2 regions of the Rheinheimera muenzenbergensis genome follow, and region 2 is predicted to be linked to the other one. Evidence: predicted binding sites of a transcription regulator. Region 2 holds the regulator's gene; the other holds the start of a gene.
The links. Region 2 encodes FNR, which switches genes on or off when oxygen is low (the NO sensors DNR and NnrR bind a similar motif). Its sites were predicted from a motif close to TTGATNTANATCAA; they were not measured.
Positions count from the first base shown of each region.

Region 1: a site for FNR is predicted at 1,281-1,294, ahead of hemN (oxygen-independent coproporphyrinogen III oxidase). Genes of this name have one in related genera too.

Region 1 is NZ_JALAAR010000014.1:82,185-92,543, forward strand. Features, by position in the region: gene MN202_RS15515 (SDR family NAD(P)-dependent oxidoreductase) at 1-170, opposite strand, end outside; gene MN202_RS15520 (LysR family transcriptional regulator) at 280-1,215, shown strand; gene hemN (oxygen-independent coproporphyrinogen III oxidase) at 1,365-2,726, shown strand; gene MN202_RS15530 (GGDEF domain-containing response regulator) at 2,768-4,042, opposite strand; tRNA gene MN202_RS15535 (tRNA-Val) at 4,302-4,378, opposite strand; gene MN202_RS15540 (DUF3080 family protein) at 4,508-5,518, opposite strand; gene MN202_RS15545 (MATE family efflux transporter) at 5,522-6,880, opposite strand; gene MN202_RS15550 (riboflavin synthase subunit alpha) at 6,941-7,570, shown strand; gene MN202_RS15555 (CPXCG motif-containing cysteine-rich protein) at 7,567-7,767, opposite strand; gene MN202_RS15560 (pteridine reductase) at 7,791-8,555, opposite strand; gene MN202_RS15565 (fructosamine kinase family protein) at 8,616-9,476, opposite strand; gene thrS (threonine--tRNA ligase) at 9,853-10,359, shown strand, end outside.
Region 2 is NZ_JALAAR010000008.1:63,133-73,491, forward strand. Features, by position in the region: gene MN202_RS10680 (DUF2987 domain-containing protein) at 1-222, shown strand, start outside; gene ttcA (tRNA 2-thiocytidine(32) synthetase TtcA) at 247-1,167, opposite strand; gene uspE (universal stress protein UspE) at 1,245-2,177, opposite strand; gene fnr (fumarate/nitrate reduction transcriptional regulator Fnr) at 2,281-3,009, opposite strand; gene MN202_RS10700 (sulfite exporter TauE/SafE family protein) at 3,039-3,710, opposite strand; gene ccoS (cbb3-type cytochrome oxidase assembly protein CcoS) at 3,707-3,895, opposite strand; gene MN202_RS10710 (heavy metal translocating P-type ATPase) at 3,892-6,273, opposite strand; gene MN202_RS10715 (FixH family protein) at 6,286-6,771, opposite strand; gene ccoP (cytochrome-c oxidase, cbb3-type subunit III) at 6,857-7,840, opposite strand; gene MN202_RS10725 (cbb3-type cytochrome oxidase subunit 3) at 7,833-8,012, opposite strand; gene ccoO (cytochrome-c oxidase, cbb3-type subunit II) at 8,018-8,629, opposite strand; gene ccoN (cytochrome-c oxidase, cbb3-type subunit I) at 8,640-10,067, opposite strand; gene MN202_RS10740 (hypothetical protein) at 10,344-10,359, shown strand, end outside.

The sequences.
Region 1 (10,359 bases), on a different contig from region 2:
GGGGTCACCTGTTCACCAAGCGCCTTCACCGCGTGGTTTAAGCGCGTCTGATTTCGGCCTGTGATCACTAATTTAGCCCCTTGTAGCAACAACGATTGTGCTGAGGCAAAACCTATACCTGCTGTCGCGCCAGTGATTAAAATGGTTTTTCCTTGTAACGAAGTTTGCATTGCTGATGTCCTGTCGATAATAAGTTGACGACGCACAGCATACCCCGCAGAATCGTTTCCAATAAGGCATCAAAAAAGAAACTCATTGTTTCTGTAAGAGAACGTATTTATGAATATCGACACAACAACATTGCACCTTCAGCTGCCTAATTTATATCTGTTTCGTCGTGTTACCCAGCTAGGCAGCTTTCAAGCCACCGCAGACGCGCTGCAATTACCCCGTTCATCAGTCAGTAAAAAAATAGCCCAGCTTGAACAACATTTAGGCTTAAGATTGCTGCAGCGCAGTACCCGGCAATTAAACCTCACCGATGCTGGCAAAGAGTTACTTGTCATCACTGACTCACTTGCTGACTTATTGAGTAATACCGCTAAACTGACCGAACAGGCACACATCAGGCCAAGTGGACGGGTAAAAATCAGTAGCTCGACCCTTATCGGCCAACGTTATTTACTTCCCTTGTTACCCGATCTAAAGCGGCTGTTTCCTGAGATAGTAATAGACATTAACCTTGATGATCGGGTAGTTGACCTGATTGAACTGGGGATAGACATTGCACTGCGGGTCGGTCAATTACCCGATTCATCTTTAGTTGCCCGTCAAATTGGCATTAAATCATGGGCCTGTTTTGCCAGTCCTGCTTACCTGCAAAATGCAGCTAAGCTTGATGAACCAAGCGACCTTAGTGCACATCAATGCATCATCTTTCGCCATCAAAAACTAGCCATGGAGCACTGGCACTTTTGCAGCCCAATTGGCGATATTCAAACCATCCACATTTCGCCTGCTACAGCATCTGACGATGGCCGCACCTTAGTTGAACTTGCCTGTATGGGCATGGGCATCATTCGGGTTGACCCTATTTTAATTAAACCCGAATTACAGGCAGGAAAATTAAAGGCAGTCTTAACAGCATGGCATCACCCCGATGCAGCCCCGATTCACCTGGTTTGTTTAGAAAAAGAGGCACGTAGCCGGGCCGTAAACGAAGTGTGGCAATACCTCAGTAAGGAGCTTGCTCAGGCGCTTAATCAAGCCCATTGATGCCTGGCCGCGAAGCAAAGCGCGCTGCTAGCGTTATAGCCATTGTTGAATCAGGAGCCGCCTGCTTGATACACATCAAGATGTGATTCGGCTTAACCTCCTATACTGCGTTTTGGCACAACGTCATCACAGTATAAAACGAGGTCAAGATGCAAGGGTTTAAATGGGACGCCAGGTTAATCGACAAATACAATATTAATGGCCCGCGTTATACCTCGTACCCAACCGCACTGGCGCTAAACAGCAACTTTGACCGTACGCAAATTCAGACGGCTATCAGCCAGGGAGCAAACCAGCTTAGCCTGTACTTGCATATCCCGTTTTGCCATAAGCTGTGTTATTACTGTGGCTGCAATAAAGTGGTGACCCGTCATCAGCACAAAGCCGACATTTACCTCGATGCTTTAGCACGGGAGATGGCGTTATATCAGCCATTGCTTGGCGATAAGGTGATTAACCAGCTGCATTTAGGCGGCGGTACACCGACCTTTTTAACCGAAGCGCAGCTAAGCCGGCTGATGGCGCTGTTGCAGCAGTACTTTAACATTAAGCCTGATGCCGAAGTCAGCATTGAAATAGACCCGCGCAGTTGCAGTGACGACAAGTTACGGCATTTACGTACCCTGGGTTTTAACCGTGTTAGCTTTGGCGTGCAGGATTTAGATGAAACAGTACAAATTGCCATTAACCGGCCCCAGGATACCGATCTTATCCGCCATCAGGTTGCGCTTAGCCGTGAGCTGGGCTTTAGCTCGATTAATCTTGACCTTATCTATGGCCTGCCGTTTCAGCACAGCGCCAGCTTTGCCGCAACGGTAGAGGAGATTATCCGCTTAAATCCCGATCGTATTTCGTTATTTAGCTATGCCCATTTACCCGAGCGCTTTGCTGCCCAGCGTAAAATACCCGATGCCAGCCTGCCGGCTGCGCCGTTAAAGCTTGAGCTGATGCAGCTGGCGATTAATCGCTTTGTTGGTGCCGGCTATCAATTTATCGGCATGGATCACTTTGCTAAGGCAGATGACGCCCTGGCCAAAGCACAACAAGCCGGTAAGCTGCAGCGCAATTTTCAGGGCTACACCTGCGCCGGTCAGGATGCACTAGTTGGCCTGGGCGTATCCAGTATCAGCCAGGTAAACGGGGTGTTGTGGCAAAACAGTAAAGACTTAGCACAATATTATGCCGCAATAAACAGCGGCCAGCTGCCGGTAGAGCGCGGCTTTAGTTTAGATGCCGATGACAAATTACGTGCAGCATTAATCAGCCAGCTAATCTGTCATTTCGAACTTGATGTCGAGGCCTTTAGCCGACAGTGGCAGCTAAGTGGCTTTTGGCAATACTTTGCTGAAGCATTAGAGCGGCTTACTGCCTTTATGGAAGACGGCCTGGTTGAGGTGTATGCCGGGCGGATAAAAGTAACCGACAGTGGCCGGTTGTGGGTACGCAGTATCTGCGCCTGTTTTGATGCCTATCTGGCACAAGGCCAACGGCGCTATTCTAAGGTCATTTAACTTAGCTGGTGTTTGCGCGCTGGCAGGATATTGCCACTGATTTAAGGCGCCAGGGTAACCACCTGATTGCGGCCTTGTTGTTTGGCTTGATACAACGCTTTATCGGCACGGGCAAACACTTCATCGAAGTATTCGTCCTGCGTCGCACTGAGACAGGTTACGCCAATGCTAACACTGGTGCTGATGCCTTCAGGTTGCAGTTGTTGCAACGTTTTGCACAGCTGCCGGGCTTTTTCACTGGCGGCATTTAGTGTGCAGCCGGTTAATAACACGACAAACTCTTCTCCGCCAAAACGGGCTATGTATTCATCTTCAGAGCATTGCGCCTGTAAGGCGCTGGCAATACGTTTTAATACCCGATCACCGGTTTGATGGCCATATTGATCGTTAATTTGCTTAAAATGATCGACGTCCAGCACCAGCGTGGCTAACGCACTGCGCTGGCGGTTAGCGTCGACAAAACGGCGTTTGGCCAGTTCGGTAAGAAAATGCCGGTTATATAAACCCGTAAGATGGTCTTTTGTCGCCAGTTCCAGCAAGCGTTGCCGTTCGCGGGTCAGTTGTTCAACCAGACGGGTGGCGGATATCAGGTTATTAATGCGGGCAAAAAGCTCTTCGTCCAGCACAGGTTTGGAAATATAGTCATTGGCACCGGATTGCAGCGCCTGAATGCGCCGGTTGACGCTTTCCAGGCTGGTAACGGCCAGAATGGGGGTTTGCGCAAAGCGATGATCTGCGCGCAGCTGCTGAATAAACTCTATACCGGTTTCATTATCCTGCAGTACGATATCTGTCATGATCAGCTCGTACATGTGGTTATCAAGTAACTGCAGCGCCTGTTGGATCGAAAACGCATGATCCATCTGTAAACCAAGCCGTTTTAGTTTGGCATCTGTCGCTTTGGCCACCGTCAAACTGTCTTCCAGGTACAGCGCTTTACCGCTGATGTTATATCGGAAGGGCCCCAGAGGGATCAGCGCATGCAGGCTTTCTTCTAACCGCGGCAAATCATCTTTACGGATAATATCACTGGCACCGGCAGTCAGTGCTGATGACAGCAACTCCGGATCGGTCTCTGAGGTAACAATAAAGATCGGCACTTCGCTGTCACGCTGCCGGACATGCTGACAAAAATCGATACCGGTTAAATCGGGCAGATACATGGCAACGCAAATCATCTGAAAGCGTTGCTGGGTTAACGCCCGAAAGCCGGCAGTTGCCGAGTCGACAAAACTCAATTGAAAATCGTAGCTTTGCAGCATGCGGGACAAAATACGCTGATAAGTCGGGCTGGGTTCCACAATCAGTGCGTGCATGCAGTAGCCTTGGCTTTTAAAGGGAATATTAAGTTTACCGCAAGATGGTGGTAGTGTGAAAAAAATGCTGCAAAAATATGCTGTTGTAATTTTGCCTATTGTTAGCAGCCAAGCACCTTGGCCCATACCGCAGCACAGGCACACCATACGGCACTGCAATCACCCTGTCTGATAAAGCAAGATAAAGCCAAGGAGCTGGCGGCATAAGATAGCAGAAACAAAAACGCCACCCTTAAGGTGGCGTTTTTGTTAGAATTTTTGGTGCGTCCTAGTGGACTCGAACCACCGACCCCCACCATGTCAAGGTGGTGCTCTAACCAGCTGAGCTAAGGACGCACACTTTGCGTTGCGCGCTTGGCGAACAACGGCGGCTATGTTATTGCGCCACTGCTATATTGGCAAGTGTTTTTATGGTTATAGCGTGAGTTTGCTGTATTTTTCGCCGCTTAGCGATGCAGGGCAGTGTTAATGTTGCCGGGTAAGTTGCAAAGGACATTGCCGGTTTAGCTGTTGCCACCAGCTTACATGTTGGCCCAATTCAGTGCGCATTAACTGATAATTGCCGGCAAAGCGCTGTTGCAGTGCCGGCTGTAGCGGCGTATCACGGTACAGTTCCTCAAGCAGCGGCCAGAGTTGTTGCTGGTATTTTTCCAGATTAACCGTGTATTGCTGCACCTGGGCAATAAAATATTTAGCAAAAATATTGGCCAGAATATCCAACTGTTGTTTATCTGGCTGCGGTTGGCACAGGCTAACGGGTGTAACGCCAGCCAGCTGCTGGTTAAGTTGCGCCAGCTGATGAGCGCTGATGCGCAGGCTGTGTTGCAACCGGCCCAGCACATTGTAGCGATATAACTGCTGCAGCTGCTGTTCAATATCAACCTGACTGGCGGCCTGCCAGTTTTGCTCGACGATGAATTGTTGCAACTGGTTTAATGCGCGCAGTGCCTGCCAGGTTTCGCTTAAACCGGCAATTTCTGTAACTGCCAGACTGTTGCGTACACCCAGCAGCTCTTTGCGCAACGTATCGTCGGTTAACAGCATATTGTTAAAGGCATTGGTGATACTCAGTTGTTTTTGCTGATACACCTGCTGCAACTGCTGCTGCAGCGCGGTATTGTCCCAGCTTAGGTTAAGGCATTGCTGTAACTGGTTGAGAAAACGCAGCTCATAGCTAAGTTGTTTGCTGGCACTGTACACCCGGCCGAGGCTGGAATTACGCTCGCCAATAAGGGTGTCTAATCCGCAGCGGCGGGTCGCTAAGGTGTCTGTCAGATCGATGCGCAGATCGGGTAGGGGCTGTTTTATATCGCGTGGCTCTGCCAATGGTGGTGCAGCGGGCAGCGGTAAATTAACTGTTTCGCTTTGCAACACCCGCGCCAGACGCTGTTGATAGTCTTGCAGCGCCTTATCACCGTTATTATCTGAGCAGCCAATCAGGTTAATTAGCAGTAGAGCGAGCAGCCAAACCTTCATGTTCTAACCTGCCTGTTGTTCTAACTTAAGTAAGGTGCGTTTTAAGATAATGGCCAGCAATACTGCCGCGACGCTTAAACCGGCGATAATACCGATCCAGAAGCCGTGAGCCCCCATAGGTGCCACCAGCCAATTGGTTAAACCCAATACGGCACCCAGGCCAAAGCCGATTGGCCAGTAAGCAATTAAGGTAATAAAAAATACCGGTTTAGTCACTTTCATACCGCGCAGCGCGCAAGCCGACACCACCTGAATCGCATCCGATACCTGATAAAAGCAGGCCAGAATTAACAGCGACGCTGCCAGCGCAATAACGCTCTGATCCGGTGAGTAGAGGGCGGCAATACTGCCACGCAGCAAAAACGTTAAACTGGCAATTAAAAACGACATCAGTACGGCCAGCACTATGGCGGTCGATACCGCTTTTTTCAGCTCCAGTATGCTTTGCTGGCCTACCAGATGGCCAACGCGGATAGTGGTGGCCATACCAAGCGATAATGGCAGCATAAATACGATACCACTGTAGTTTTGTGCAATTTGATGGCCGGCCACCATTATAGGGCCCAGGTGCACTATGGCCAGCGGTATGCAGGCAAATAACGTCACCTCAAAGAAGATAGAAAATGCGATAGGGGTGCCGATACAGATGATCTGCCAGATGTCTTTTAGGTTAACCCGGTAGCTATCCGGCTGCGTGCGGTAATGTGCTGTGCTGCGGCTATACCAGCCATAAAGCAACATGGCGATAAACATGGCGACAAACACCAGTGCGGTGGCAATACCACAGCCGGCACCGCCAAGCGCCGGCATGCCGAGCTTGCCGTAAATAAATACATAGTTGGCCGGGATGTTTACCAGGATGCCAACGAAGCTTATCCACATGCTGGCTTTGGTATTGCCAATGCCCTCAAACATACTGCGCAGCACCATATAACCGGCTGCCGGAAACAGGCCAAAGCTGACATAGTACAGATAATCGAGCGATTTTTGCCGCAGAGTGTCATCCATGTTTAACAGATCAATGGGGACATGCACATATAACATCAGTACAAAGAGTGCTGCGGCCAGCGCCATAGCTAAATACATCGCCTGTACGGTGAAGTGGGTAACTGGTTTGGTTTGTCTGCTGCCATAGTACTGCGCCACTATCGGCGTTAGCGCCAGTAATAAACCCTGCATCGTCATCACTACCGGAAACCATAAACCGGATGCCACAGCAATAGCGGCCATATCGACCGCGCTGTAGCGGCCAGCCATTACGGTATCAACAAAATACATCAGGGTTTGGGTTAGCTGCGCCAGCACGATTGGGCCGGAAAGTTTCAGGATGGTTCTGGCTTCGAAGCGGGAAAAAGGTAACATATGCAGGTCTGTTGTATCAGCAGCGTGTAGTGGCGCGCAATGTAGCACAATTGGGGGTTTATGTTTACCGGAATAGTACAGACTAAAGCGCAAGTGACACAAATACGCGACGAAGCGGCGTTTCGTCAGTTAACGCTGCAGCCTGGCGCGGCCTATTTGCGCGATGTCGCCCGGGGCGCCAGTATCGCAATTAATGGCGTTTGTTTAACCGTAACGGATTTTGACAGTGCGGCCGGTTGGGTTTGCTTTGATGTCATCGCCGAAACTTTAAGCAAAACTAATCTGGGCGCTATACAGCCGGGTGATGCCGTTAATTTTGAGCGCTCATTAAGCTTTGGCAGTGAACTTGGCGGCCATATTGTCTCTGGCCATATTCAAACTACGGCAACGATAACCGCACTGGACAAGACGGCGAATAACTGTGCCATGCGTTTAACCCTGGCGCCGGATTATATGCGTTACATATTAAGCAAAGGCTTTATTGCAGTAGAAGGTTGCAGTTTAACGGTGGGGGAAACCTATAGCGATGGCTTTAGTTTATACCTGATCCCGGAAACGCTGGCCATTACCACCCTTGGGCTTAAACAGTTGGGCGATACGCTTAATATCGAGCTCGATCAGCAAACGCAAACCATAGTGCAAACGGTAGAACGGATTATGGCCGAACGCTTTGGTGCTGCCGGCGGCTAATAATACTGCTCGTCATCGGCATCAATAAACAGCTGTATGCTGTGGTGTTGTTCGTCTTTATGCACTTTGACATGGATCGGATTGCAGCAGTTGCTGCAATCTTCGATAAAGTCCTGATCGTCGTCGGTCACTTCAACACTCAGGTGCGTTGCGTGGCCGCAAAACGGACAGCTGATGGTTTGCTGCAAAATGCTCATAGTGGCTCCTACGCCAGCATCGTTCAGGCTTTGCTGGTGCTACTTAAACTGCGACCGCCGTCTACCGCCAGAATTTGGCCGGTAATATAAGGCGAACGCGCTAAAAATAGCACCGTATTGGCAATATCCTCTGGCGAGCCTAGCTGTTTAAGCGGTATCTGCCGCATAATTGCTGCTTTATCCTGCTCGTTAAGCTGCACAGATTGCTCGGGCGGCCATAAAATTGCGCCTGGTGCTATACCGTTAACTCTTATTGTAGGTGCTAATTCTAACGCCAGCGATTTGGTCATCATTAAAAGTGCGGCTTTGGCCATACAATACAGACTGTGGCCCGAAAGCGGCTTGTCGGCATGAATATCCACCATATTAATAATGGCGCCCTGTTGCTTAGCTAAATGCGGCGCTAATGCCTGGCTTAAAAAATACGGCGCTTTGACGTTAGAGCCAAATAAATCCTGCCACTGGTGCACTGTTGCCTGGCCCAGCGGCGTAGGAAAAAAACTCGAGGCATTATTCACCAGCAGGTCAAGCCGGCCAAAGCAGTTAACTGCTTCATCTGCCAAAGATGCCCAGCGGTGTTCATCAAGTAAGTCGGCTTGTAATACGGCGGCACTGTTTGCACGCTGCGCATTTAATTGCTGCGCCAGGTCGTCAGCGGCCTGCCGTGACACATTGCAGTGAATTATAACGTTATAGCCGGCGCTGTGCAGGGTAATAGCCGTCTGGCGGCCAAGCCGTTTTGCGCTGCCGGTAATAAAGGCAGCGGCTGCGGCGGAATTCTTTATCATGCTTTAACTATCTCTGTTTGGATGAATGCTGCGGTTATACCGGCACAGCGCTAACAACGATCAGTAGAATAATTGTTTAATCATTTCTTGCGCCTGCACCAGATAGGCACCACGGAATATGTAGGCATGGTTAAGTACATGATAAAGATTATAAACATCTTTGCGTTCATTAAAAGCCTGGTCTAGCGGATACAGCTCATTGTAACTTTGATAAAAGGCATCCGGGAAACGGCCAAATAAGGTACTGTAAGCGATATCGGCTTCGCGGTCACCAAAATAGCAGGCTGGGTCAAACACGGCCGGGGCGTCGGAGCAAAAACCAATATTGCCGCGCCATAAATCACCATGCAGTAAACTGGGGGCCGGTTGATAATGCTGCAGCCGCTGCCGGCATTGCTCTACCAGATAGTCAATTTTACCAAAGCCAAAGCCTTGCTCCAGCAATAGTTGCAGCTGCCAGCCCAGACGTTGCTCAGAAAAAAAGCTGCTCCAGTTGCTTTGCCATTTATTCGGTTGCACGGTACTGCCAAGCATATTGTCCCAGTCAAAGCCATACATCGCCTGATCATGCTGTTTATGCAGCAATGCCAGTTGCTGTGCCAGATTACGCCAGCCATTAACGCTTTCGCCTTGCATCGGTAAATATTCCAACACCAGAAACGCCTTATCAACGGTTTGGCCAGTACAAATAACCTGCGGTACCCGGATGCAATGCGCCTGTTGTAAGGTTTGCAAGCTTAGGGCTTCGGTTTCAAATTGCTCCAATTGTTCGCGTTGGTTTAACTTAACAAAATAGTGCTGGCCGCTACCGCTTATATGCCAGGCCAGATTAATGCTGCCGCCATCCAGTTGGGTTTTGTGCTCAATCTGAAAACCACATTCCAACTCACTATTGATATGCTCAGCTAATGCCTGCCACATGCGTTGTCTCCTTTAATACCGAAATTCAAGTATGGCCGATAAAGCAGAAATTTCACGCGGATAAATTAAGCTGTGTCATTAAGATATTATTTTTTACTAAACAACAGACACCGCAGCTAAAGAGAACAGCGACAGCAGAGAGATAACGCCCGTGCAGATTTGCGATGGTACTGTATAAAGCTGTCATTTACCTGTATGATGCCGGGCGGTTTATTGCTGCTTTTTTGCAGTAAAAGCCGAAAAAACGTGTACCACGTTGTGTACCAAACAGCCCTTAGTAAGGGGTGTCAACTGACACGCAAGGCGCACGCAACAACGATTTAGGTAATTAATCATGTGACCCTTGGTATGGGCCACCACTGTATAAGGATTTATCATGCCAGTTATTACTCTGCCAGATGGCAGCCAGCGCGCTTTTGATCATGCTGTTTCCGTTATGGATGTTGCTAAAGACATCGGCCCTGGCTTAGCTAAAGCCACTATCGCCGGTAAGGTGAATGGTCAGTTAGTCGATGCCTGTGACCCTATCACAACAGATTCAACCTTAAGCATTATTACCAGTAAAGATCAGGACGGCCTGGAAATTATCCGCCATTCCTGCGCGCACTTATTAGGCCATGCCATTAAGCAGCTATGGCCAAACGTAAAAATGGCCATCGGCCCGGTAATTGATAATGGCTTTTACTATGACGTTGATTTAGACCAGCCAATTAGCAGCGATGACTTAGCCAAGCTTGAGCAGCGCATGGTTGAACTGGCAAAAACCGAATACGACGTGATTAAGAAAAAGGTTAGCTGGCAGGAAGCGGTTGATACCTTTAAAGCCCGTGGCGAAAGCTACAAGCTTGAAATCCTCGAGCAAAACGTCAGTAAAGACGATCAG
Region 2 (10,359 bases):
GCGGGTCTGGGTAAATACTGGTTGCCTGATGTAGCCGGCGTTATTGTGCAGCTGGCTGATGATGATACACCGACCTTAGATCCGGCGGCTAAACGCATAACAGTGTGTGAAAAAGATCGCTGTGAAATTAAACTCGATGATGCAGCTGCAATGTCAGGACACTGGCAGTTTAGCCGCCGGCCTTTGTACTTGCTGCCGCTGATAAACAATGGCACGCCCTAAAGGCGTGCCTTTGTCGTAATCCGCTTAGCTCAGCGCAATAATTTGCACCGGGCTATCGGCATCACTATTGTCTTCTGTATCAAGGCCTACTGGTACTGCCGGTACCGACTCTTTATCAAAAGCGGTATCGCGTTCAGTCAGTTCGGTGTCTTTAGTCAGTGCAGCAAAATTAAACAGCGCTTTATCTGCCATATGTGACGGCACTATGTTTTGCATGGCCTGAAACATGGTTTCAATCCGGCCGGGAAAACGTTTATCCCAATCCTGCAGCATCTCTTTCACCACCTGACGTTGCAAACCGTCTTGTGAGCCGCACAAATTACAGGGGATAATCGGAAACTCGCGCGCAACAGAGTATTTTTCAATATCTTTTTCTTTGCAGTATGCCAAAGGTCGAATAACGATATGCTCGCCATTGTCGCTTACCAGCTTAGGTGGCATTGATTTCATCTTGCCGCCGTAAAACATGTTCAAAAACAGTGTTTCGAGCATGTCATCGCGATGATGACCCAAAGCAATTTTAGTCGCGCCCAGCTCTTTAGCTGTACGGTATAAAATGCCACGGCGCAGACGCGAACACAGCGAGCAGGTGGTTTTGCCTTCAGGAATTTTTTCTTTCACAATCGAGTAGGTGTCTTCGGTGACGATTTGAAAATCTACCCCTATGCTACTCAGATAAGCCGGCAGTACATCGGCCGGAAAGCCTGGCTGCTTTTGATCCAGATTTACCGCTACCAGCGAAAAGTTAACCGGCGCAGATTGCTGTAAGTTCAGCAAAATATCCAGCAGGGTATAAGAGTCTTTACCGCCGGATAAACACACCATCACCTTGTCGCCTTCTTCAATCATATTGAAATCGGCTATCGCTTGTCCGACACCACGGCGCAGACGTTTATGCAGTTTGTTCAGATTATATTGAGCTTTGGCTTGGGCGGCGTGCGTCATAACAGTTACCACTGATAAAAATGGCGCACATTATAGCCAAGTGCGCCGCAATACCAAAGCCGGCAACGCAGCAAAACTCAGTTTTTCTGCATCGGGCAAACAAAGTCATCTGGTTTCATTGCCAATACATCGCAATCCAGCCTATCTATTACATGTTCAGCGGTATTACCTATGATTGCGGCTGACAGGCCGGTGCGACCTATAGTACCGATGACCACCATTTCGGCATCCAGTTGCTGGGCCAGTTGTGGGATCACATCTTCAGGCATACCTTCTAGCACATGGCACTGCGCAGTGTCGATATGGTGTTGTTTGGCCAGGGCTGTAACAGCATCAGTGTGATGCGCCTTCATCGTGCTGTTGTATTCCTGCGGATTAAATTCCGGGATCTCAATAGCAATATTAACCGGTGTGCCTGGGAAGGCGTTAACCAGATGAGGACTGGCCTGCAGCATAGCGGCCATCTTTTGTGCCTGGGTTATCACGCGTTGATTTAAAGATTGATGTTGTTGCTGCTGGCTGCCGGCATTTACCGCAGCAATTATGTTACCGCCTTGTGGCCAGTCATGATCTTTTACCAACAGCACCGGGCAGGGGCATTTGCGTAGTATGTGCCAGTCGGTTGGGGTGAAAATCATCGATTTGAGCACATCATGATCATGAGTGCCTTTAATCACCAGATCATAACCGTCTTCCAGCACCGCCAATACTACCGCTTCAAACGGCCTGTTGTGCCACACGACCTTAACGTCAATATTTATACCGCCTGCGCGCGGTGCCGCCAGATAATCACTAAGCCAGAGCTCCCGGTCTTTAATAACGGCCTGGCGCATAGATTCACGCTCTTCGCCGGACAACATCGTGGTCATTTCATAGGAAAAATCATATACCGAGACAAAAGCGGTGAGTTTACAAGGTTGTAAGCGTGCCAGTTGTACAGCACGGTTTAACGCTTTTTGCTGTTCAGCGCTGGGGTCGATGACCACCAGAATGTGATTAAATTCAGACATAACAGGCTCCACTGCAATCAAATTTAGTTAAGTGTAGCTAAACTAGCCTGATTTGCTGTGCGGGAACCTGATGCAGGTCAAATGGAGCCTAAACTAGCGGAATTTAGCAGTGCGCGGTTAGCGCGGCCAGTTTACTCAGTGCCGGTGCATCACGCAGCGTGATAAGTTTGCCGTCAACGCCAATAAGCTGCTCTTTATCCATCTTGCTTAACAGGCGACTAATAGTTTCTACCGTTAGGCCCAGATAATTACCAATATCACTGCGGGTCATGGTAAGACGAAATTCGCTGGCAGAAAAACCCCGGCTGGCGTAACGCTGGGCCAACTGCGATAAAAAGGTTGCCAGCTTTTGCTCGGCGGTTTTGCGGTTTAATAACAGCATCATTTGTTGATCGGCCTGAATATCCTGGCTCATCAGCCGCATCATTTGTTGGCGCAAGCGCGGCAGCTGATCAAGCAGTGATTCAAGATTTGGCAGTGGAATTTCACACACCATGGCTGTTTCCAGCGCTTCAGCATAGCTTGGATGTTGCTGGCTGTTTAAGCCGTCGAAACCGACGATATCGCCCGGCAAATGAAAGCCGGTAATTTGCTGCTCACCTTGCTCGGTTAAGGTAAACGTTTTAAAAGAACCGGTGCGGATAGCAAACAGCGATTTTTGCGCATTACCTGCTTCAAACAGCATATCGCCTTTATGCAACGGCCGCTTACGCTGAATAATATCGTCCAGCCGGGTCATTTCGCTGTCGTTTAAAGAAAAGGGCAGGCAAAGTTGACTAAAGCCGCAATCCTGACAGTTTATTGCTGAGCGTTGCATATCAATGTCCTTCACTTTTCTCTGAAATACCGACAGCCGCTAGCTTAAAAAACCAACCGGCGCATAGCAAGCCAAATCGTATAAATGGCATAAATAGCTAATAGCAAAGCCGCACTGTAACGGAATACGGTATGGCTTTTTAGTTTTAGCAACAGTGTTGCCGCAGAGCCGGTTAGCAGTATGGCCGGTAAGGTACCTATACCAAAGCTCAGCATTAGCAGTGCTCCCATACCGGCGCTGCCGCTGGCCAGACTCCAGCCTAAAGTACTGTATACCAGGCCACAGGGCAAAGCTCCCCAGCACAGGCCATAAGCATAGGCCTTAGCTGCGCTGTTAAGTGGCAACAAGCCTTGCGCTACAGGTTGCACCCTACGCCAGATATGCTGGCCCAGTTTTTCTAACACCAGCAAACCAAACCACAGCCGGCTGATATATAGCGCCATCATTAACAGTAATACGCCAGCCAGCAAGCGTAACCACAGTAACGATGCGCCGGCAAGCTGCATAGCGCTGGCACCAAAATAGCCAACAGCAGCGCCAAACAAGGCATAGCTGCTTAACCGGCCGGCACTGAGAAGCAGTTGCAGCACTACTTTATGCTGGCCTGATCCCGACATGCTAAGTTGTAAAGCACCGGCAATACCACCACACATTACCAGACAATGGCTGCTACCCAGTAAACCGATCAACAGTGCCGCAGCCAGCTCAGCGTTCACTGCTGTGCCTTATCATCGGCTGATTTTTGCTGTGGTGTTGTTTGCTTAGTATCATCAAATAAGATGCTGAAGCCTTCTTTATCCAAATCTTCAAATTGTTTGCTGCGAACTGCCCAGAAAAACACTGCCAGACCTATCATCACAAACAGGATTGCTATCGGGATTAGTACGTAAATCACACTCATTTTCTAAGCAACCTTAACGAATTAGACACCACCAGCAAGGAGCTGAATGACATACCCAGCACTGCTATATAAGGCGACACTAAGCCAGCAATGGCCAGCGGGATTATCAACAGGTTGTAGCCAACAGACCAGGCCAGGTTTTGTTTAATAATGCGCTGGGCGGCGCTGCTGCCCGCTAACAGCTGTGCCAGCAAGGCGATACTGGGTTGCAACAATACCACATCGGCCTGATTTTTTGATAAGTCGCTGCCGGTTTGTAGCGTTACCGAAACATGGGCGGCATTAAACCCCGGGCTGTCGTTGATACCATCACCCAGCATCAGCACTTTATGGCCCTGTTGTACCAGCTGGTTTATATGCTGTACTTTTTGCTCCGGGCTACAGCCTTTTACCAGCTGATCAAACTGTAGTTGTTGCTGCAATATATCGGCCTGCTCTGAACTGTCGCCGGTTAGCATCACCAGTTTATAATCAGCCCGGCGCAGCTGTTCGAGCAGTGCAGGTACTTCCGGGCGCAGTGCATCGGTCAGGGTGACAGCAGCAAGTAACTTATTATCTGCCGTAAGGTATACCATGGCATCGGTGGGGTTACTAAGCTGGCAAAACTGCGCACTGCCCACTTTAAGCTGTGTAGTTTGATACACGGCGCTGATGCCGGCACCGACACAAATTTGCGGCTGCTCCAGCTGCAGCCGCTGTTGTAAGTAAGGGGCAAAGGCCCTGGCGATCGGGTGCTCAGAGTAAGCTTCCAGATTGGCAATCAGGTTAAGGCAGTCGGCCTGGCTGTAGTCGTCGTGATAACACTGCACAGCAGCCAATGAAAAGCGCCCCTCGGTGAGGGTGCCGGTTTTATCGAAAACGATATGGCTAAGTTCGGGTAATACATCCAGCACTGCTGAGCGTTTTATCAATATGCCTTGCCGGTTAAGATTGGCCAATACACAGGTAATAGCGGTCGGCGCAGCCAAACTCAGCGCACAGGGGCAGGTGGCAACCAGTACCGACAGTGTTACCCAGAATGCCCTGTCAGCATCAAGCCAGAAGTACCACAATATAAAGGTTGCGGCCGCTATTAACAGCAGACGCTCAACAAAATAACGGGCTAATTTATCGGTTTTTTGCAGCACAGCCGGTTTTTGACTCAGCGTTTGCTGTTGCAGGGCGATAATTTGCCCCAGCCTGGAGGTAGCCAGTGCCGCCTGCACCTGCACAGTCAGTACGCCATCATGGTTAATACTGCCGGCCAGCACTGTGTCACCAACAGCTTTACCAACCGGACGGTATTCACCGGTAAGCATCGATTCATCGGCAGAGCTGCTACCTTGCAATACCGTGCCGTCTGCGGCAAAGGTTTCGCCAGCCTTTACCAGGATACGGTCGCCACTGTTTAACCGCCGGGCTGACACGATGATCTGCTCTTCATCGCGCAGCAGGGTTGCGCTTACAGGCATAATTTTTAACAGATTACTGGTGGCATCACGGGCCTGCGAGCGGGCGCGGTATTCAAAAAATTTACCCAGTTGCAGTAAAAAGGTGAACATACAGACAGATTCAAAATACACTTCACCGGTATTAAACACAGTGGCGTAAGCTGAAGCAAAAAAGGTGTAATAAACGGCCAGGCTTACCGGCACGTCCATATTGAGCTGGCGGGCTTTGACACCTCGCCAGGCACTATGAACAAAGGGCAGGGCAGCGTACAGCACCACCGGCAGCGTTAACAACAAACTGATCCAGCGCAGGTAGCCCTGATGCGACGCTTCAATGCCGGTATAGTCGCCAAAATACAACGCCACCGCCAGCATCATTACCTGCATTGTCATAATGCCAGACACCGCTAAGCGTTTTAAAAAGCGGTTTAACTCCGCTTTAAACTGCTGCTGCTCCTGATCGGCGACAAAAGGGCTGGCCTGATAACCAATGTTGTTCAGCTCAGCTAATATGCTGCTCAGCGGTGTAATATCACTGCGCCAACTCAGATGGCAGCGTTGGGTGGCAGAGTTAACACTGACTTTGCTTACTGCGCTCAGCTGCTTCAGATGCTTTTCAATCAACCAGGCGCAAGCAGCGCAGCTGATACCGCTGACAGAGAGCTCTATTTCGGTAATATCGCCGTGCTGGCGGGCAATATCGGCCAGTACATCGGGTGCATCAAAACTTTGTAACGAGCTTGCTACCGCATCGGGCAGCGGTTCAGTGCGGCTGGCTGGCTTAGTGCGAAAACGATAATAGTCGGCCAGGCCACTTTGAATGATGGTGTCGGCAACAGCATGGCAACCGGCGCAGCAAAACGCGCGGCTTTGGCCGTCAAACATCAGGCTGAGGTGAATGCTATCTGGTACGGTTTCATCACAATGAAAGCAACGCGCTGCGCTCAATTTAGTATTCCGTCAGTAACCGAGTTTAATCTCAGCCGTGCTGGGCAGTTGCAGCTCTGCGCGCAATTTCCATTGTTTAGACGCATCAGATACTACTAATTGCCACTTGCCTTCCGGCGTTACCGGCATGGTGGCAACATACAGTAATTCGCCACTGCGCTCAGCGTCGACGGCAAAATCGCGCTCAGCCAGGGTTGGATGATAAAAGTCCAGATGCAGACTGCCTTCCAGTACGGAATTCTCGTTAAACCGCACTACTGCCCGGTTACCGGCCAGTAATACCTGGGCATTAAGATTGCGTAGTGCCGCCTCACGATACTTCGCCAGCTGCATATTAATTGCCTTGCCGGCTTTGTAGTAGTCATCGACCACCAGATCAGGTGAATGTTGTTGCATGATTACGACGGTGTGTACTGCTTTAATTGCGGTAACAATAGGAATGGCAATTAATACCCAGGGCCACAGCTGCTTGTACCAGGGTTTAGTGTCTTGCTGCATAACAACCTCAAACAGTTTAAACAGGCCGGATAATATTAAGCCCCGGAGCGGGGCTTAATATATCACAGTTCAGTATCTCAGTTGACTACTGCGCTGCTGGTTGTTCCGGGTGTGCCAGTCGATAGACATAAGCAGTCAGGATGTGCACTTTATCTTCACCTAAGGTGTGTTTAAAGGCAGGCATCTGGCCGTAGCGGCCGTTGCGCAGCGTTTCTTCAACTGCCGAAGCAGAACCACCGCCATAAAGCCAGGTATTGTCGGTCAGGTTTGGCGCACCAAATGGCAGGTTATGTGCCAGGCTGCCTTTACCATCTGCGCCGTGACAGGCCGCACAAAGGGCAAACTTGGCTTTACCGGCTTCGGCGTCGCGGTCATTAACACTACGACCGGATAAACTCAGTACATAGGCGGTCATTTCCTTTACACCTTGCTCGCCAAGCGCATCAATCCAGGCCGGCATCGCAGCTTTGCGGCCGAACAACAGTGTTTCTTTAATTTTGTCTGGTGTACCGCCATACAGCCAGTCATTATCGGTCAGGTTAGGAAAACCGTTCTGACCGCGAGCGTCTGAGCCATGGCACAGCGCGCAGTTTTGCAGGAATAACCGCTGACCAATTTTAAACGCATCATCATCATACGCTAAGTCCAGCACATCACGTTTAGCAAACTGCTGAAACACCGGACCATAAACTTCATCAGCGTGGGCCAATTCACGGTCCAGTTCAACTAATTTACCCTGCGCCCGGCCTTCTTCTATCGCTAAACGAGACTCTTCCAGTGATTTAATACCCTGATTTGAGCTTGTCCAACCTAAAAAACCTTGCCAGTTCCCCAAACCCGGATAAGCGGCCAGGTAAAAAACCGACCAAACCAGGGTGAGGACGAACATGTAAGTCCACCAGCGTGGCAGCGGATTGTTGATTTCTTCAATGCCGTCTACTTCGTGGCCGGTGTTTTGATCTTCAGGAACGCCAACATGGTTGGTCAGGTTCCATTTTAACAGTACTGCGCAGCCGATAAGCACCGGCAGGGTTAACACTATGATCCAAGCACTCCAAAAGCTACTCATGATCGGACTCCTGTTTATTTTTGTGTGGTGCTTTTTGTTCGTCGTCAAATACCAGGTTTGCCGCCTGATCAAAATCCGCTTTGCGCTTTTTACCAAAAGCCCAGATAACGTAGGCAATAAAAGCGACGAACAAAATCACGGTAAAGATGCTATGTATAGTTGAGTATTCCATCAGCATTACTTCAGGTGAGTGCCCAATGATTGCAGGTACGCAATCAGAGCCTGCACTTCAGTTTTGCCGTTTACCGCTTCTGCTGCACCGGCGATATCGTCATCGCTGTATGGTACGCCGTAGCTGCGCAATACTTCCATTTTGCGGGCTGTGTGCTTGCCGTCCAGGGTGTTTTTATCCAACCACGGATAACCCGGCATATTTGACTGTGGCACCACTGAACGTGGGTTCATCAAATGCGCATAATGCCAGTCGTCGCTGTAGCGCTGGCCAACGCGGGCCAGATCCGGACCAGTACGTTTTGACCCCCACAGGAAAGGGTGGTCCCATACGCTTTCACCGGCTACCGAATAGTGACCATAGCGTTCTACTTCAGCGCGGAATGGGCGGATCATCTGGCTATGACAGCCAACACAGCCTTCGCGGACATAGATGTCGCGACCTTCCAACTGCAGGGCAGTGTAGGGCACCATACCATCAACCGGCTGAGTGGTTTCGTCCAGGAAAAACAGTGGCGTGATCAGTACCAAAGTACCAAAACTGATGGCCACTATGGTTAAAATGGCTAACAGACCTACGCTGCGCTCAATTTTGTCGTGATGATTTTTATTCGACATGATCTACCTCTTACGCCGCTGCCGGAACAGCTTGCAGTGATTCATCTTTGGCACGCACCGTTTTGTAGACGTTGTACGCCATTAACAGCATACCGGCTACCACGAATACACCACCAATAAAGCGCATTAGATAAAACGGCATTGACGCTTCCAGGCTTTGCACAAAGCTGTAGGTTAAGGTGCCGTCAGTGTTAACTGCACGCCACATCATGCCCTGGGTAATACCCGAGATCCACATAGCGACGATGTACAATACTACGCCGATAGTGTGCAGCCAGAAGTGGGTATTGATCAGCGAAATGCTGTACATGCGGCCCTGGTTATATAACACCGGGATCAGGTGATAAATCGCGCCAATCGAGATCATCGCAACCCAACCAAGCGCACCTGAGTGAACATGACCGATAGTCCAGTCAGTGTAATGCGACAGCGCATTTACTGATTTTATTGCCATCATCGGGCCTTCGAAGGTCGACATACCATAGAACGACAGCGATACAATTAAGAAACGCAGAATAGGGTCGGTTTTCAGCTTATGCCAGGCACCGGACAGCGTCATGATACCGTTGATCATGCCACCCCAGCTTGGTACAAACAGCACAACCGACATAACCATGCCTAAAGACTGAGTCCAGTCTGGCAGCGCGGTATAGTGCAAGTGGTGTGGACCCGCCCAGATATACAATGCAATAAGTGCCCAGAAGTGCACTATAGATAAGCGGTATGAATAAACCGGACGACCCGCTTGCTTAGGTACAAAGTAGTACATCATACCAAGGAAACCGGCGGTTAACAGGAAGCCTACCGCATTGTGGCCATACCACCATTGGATCATCGCATCGACCGCACCAGCGTATACCGAGTAGGATTTAAACGCGCTGACCGGTATCGCCATGCTGTTTACAATGTGCAGCGCCGCAACGGTAAGGATAAAACCACCAAGAAACCAGTTAGCTACATAGATATGGCTGGTTTTACGCTTTACCAGAGTGCCAAAAAACACTATGGCGTACGATACCCACACCAGCGTAATCAAAATATCGATTGGCCATTCCAGCTCGGCGTATTCTTTGCTGCTGGTTAAACCCAGCGGCAACGTTACGACAGCGGCAACAATAACCGCTTGCCAACCCCAGAAGGTAAACATCGCCAGCTTTTCGGCAAATAAACGCACCTGACAGGTACGTTGTACGATGTAATAACTGGTGGCAAACAGCGCACTGGTACCAAAAGCAAAAATGACGGCGTTGGTATGCAACGGCCGCAACCGGCTGTAAGTCAGCCAGGGGATATCAAAGTTCAGTGACGGCCAATAAAGCTGGGCCGCGATTAACACGCCTACCGCCATACCTATAATCCCCCATAAAACGGTGGTTAAGGCAAAGAGGCGGACAACGCTATAGTTGTAGTCAACATTTAACGAATTGGTCTGGCTCATGTTGAGTTCCGCTGCAGTTTGTGCTGGTTACTGACACCGGCTGTGTCACAGCCGTTCTTGTTATAGGCTTGGCAACATCACAAAAACTGTGGCTATTACCATACCAATTTGGGGCCGCATATTAAGGGTTTTGCCCCTAAAAAGATAGGCGAAACAGCCCGTTTTATGATTTAGAACAAAGTCCCTGATTAATAATTAACCAAGTGTAGCCGTAGTTTGAAGCTTTTCATTAAAACAGCATACAATAAGCCGGTATTTTCCTGTCACGGTCCTGTTATGCGGCTATTTTATC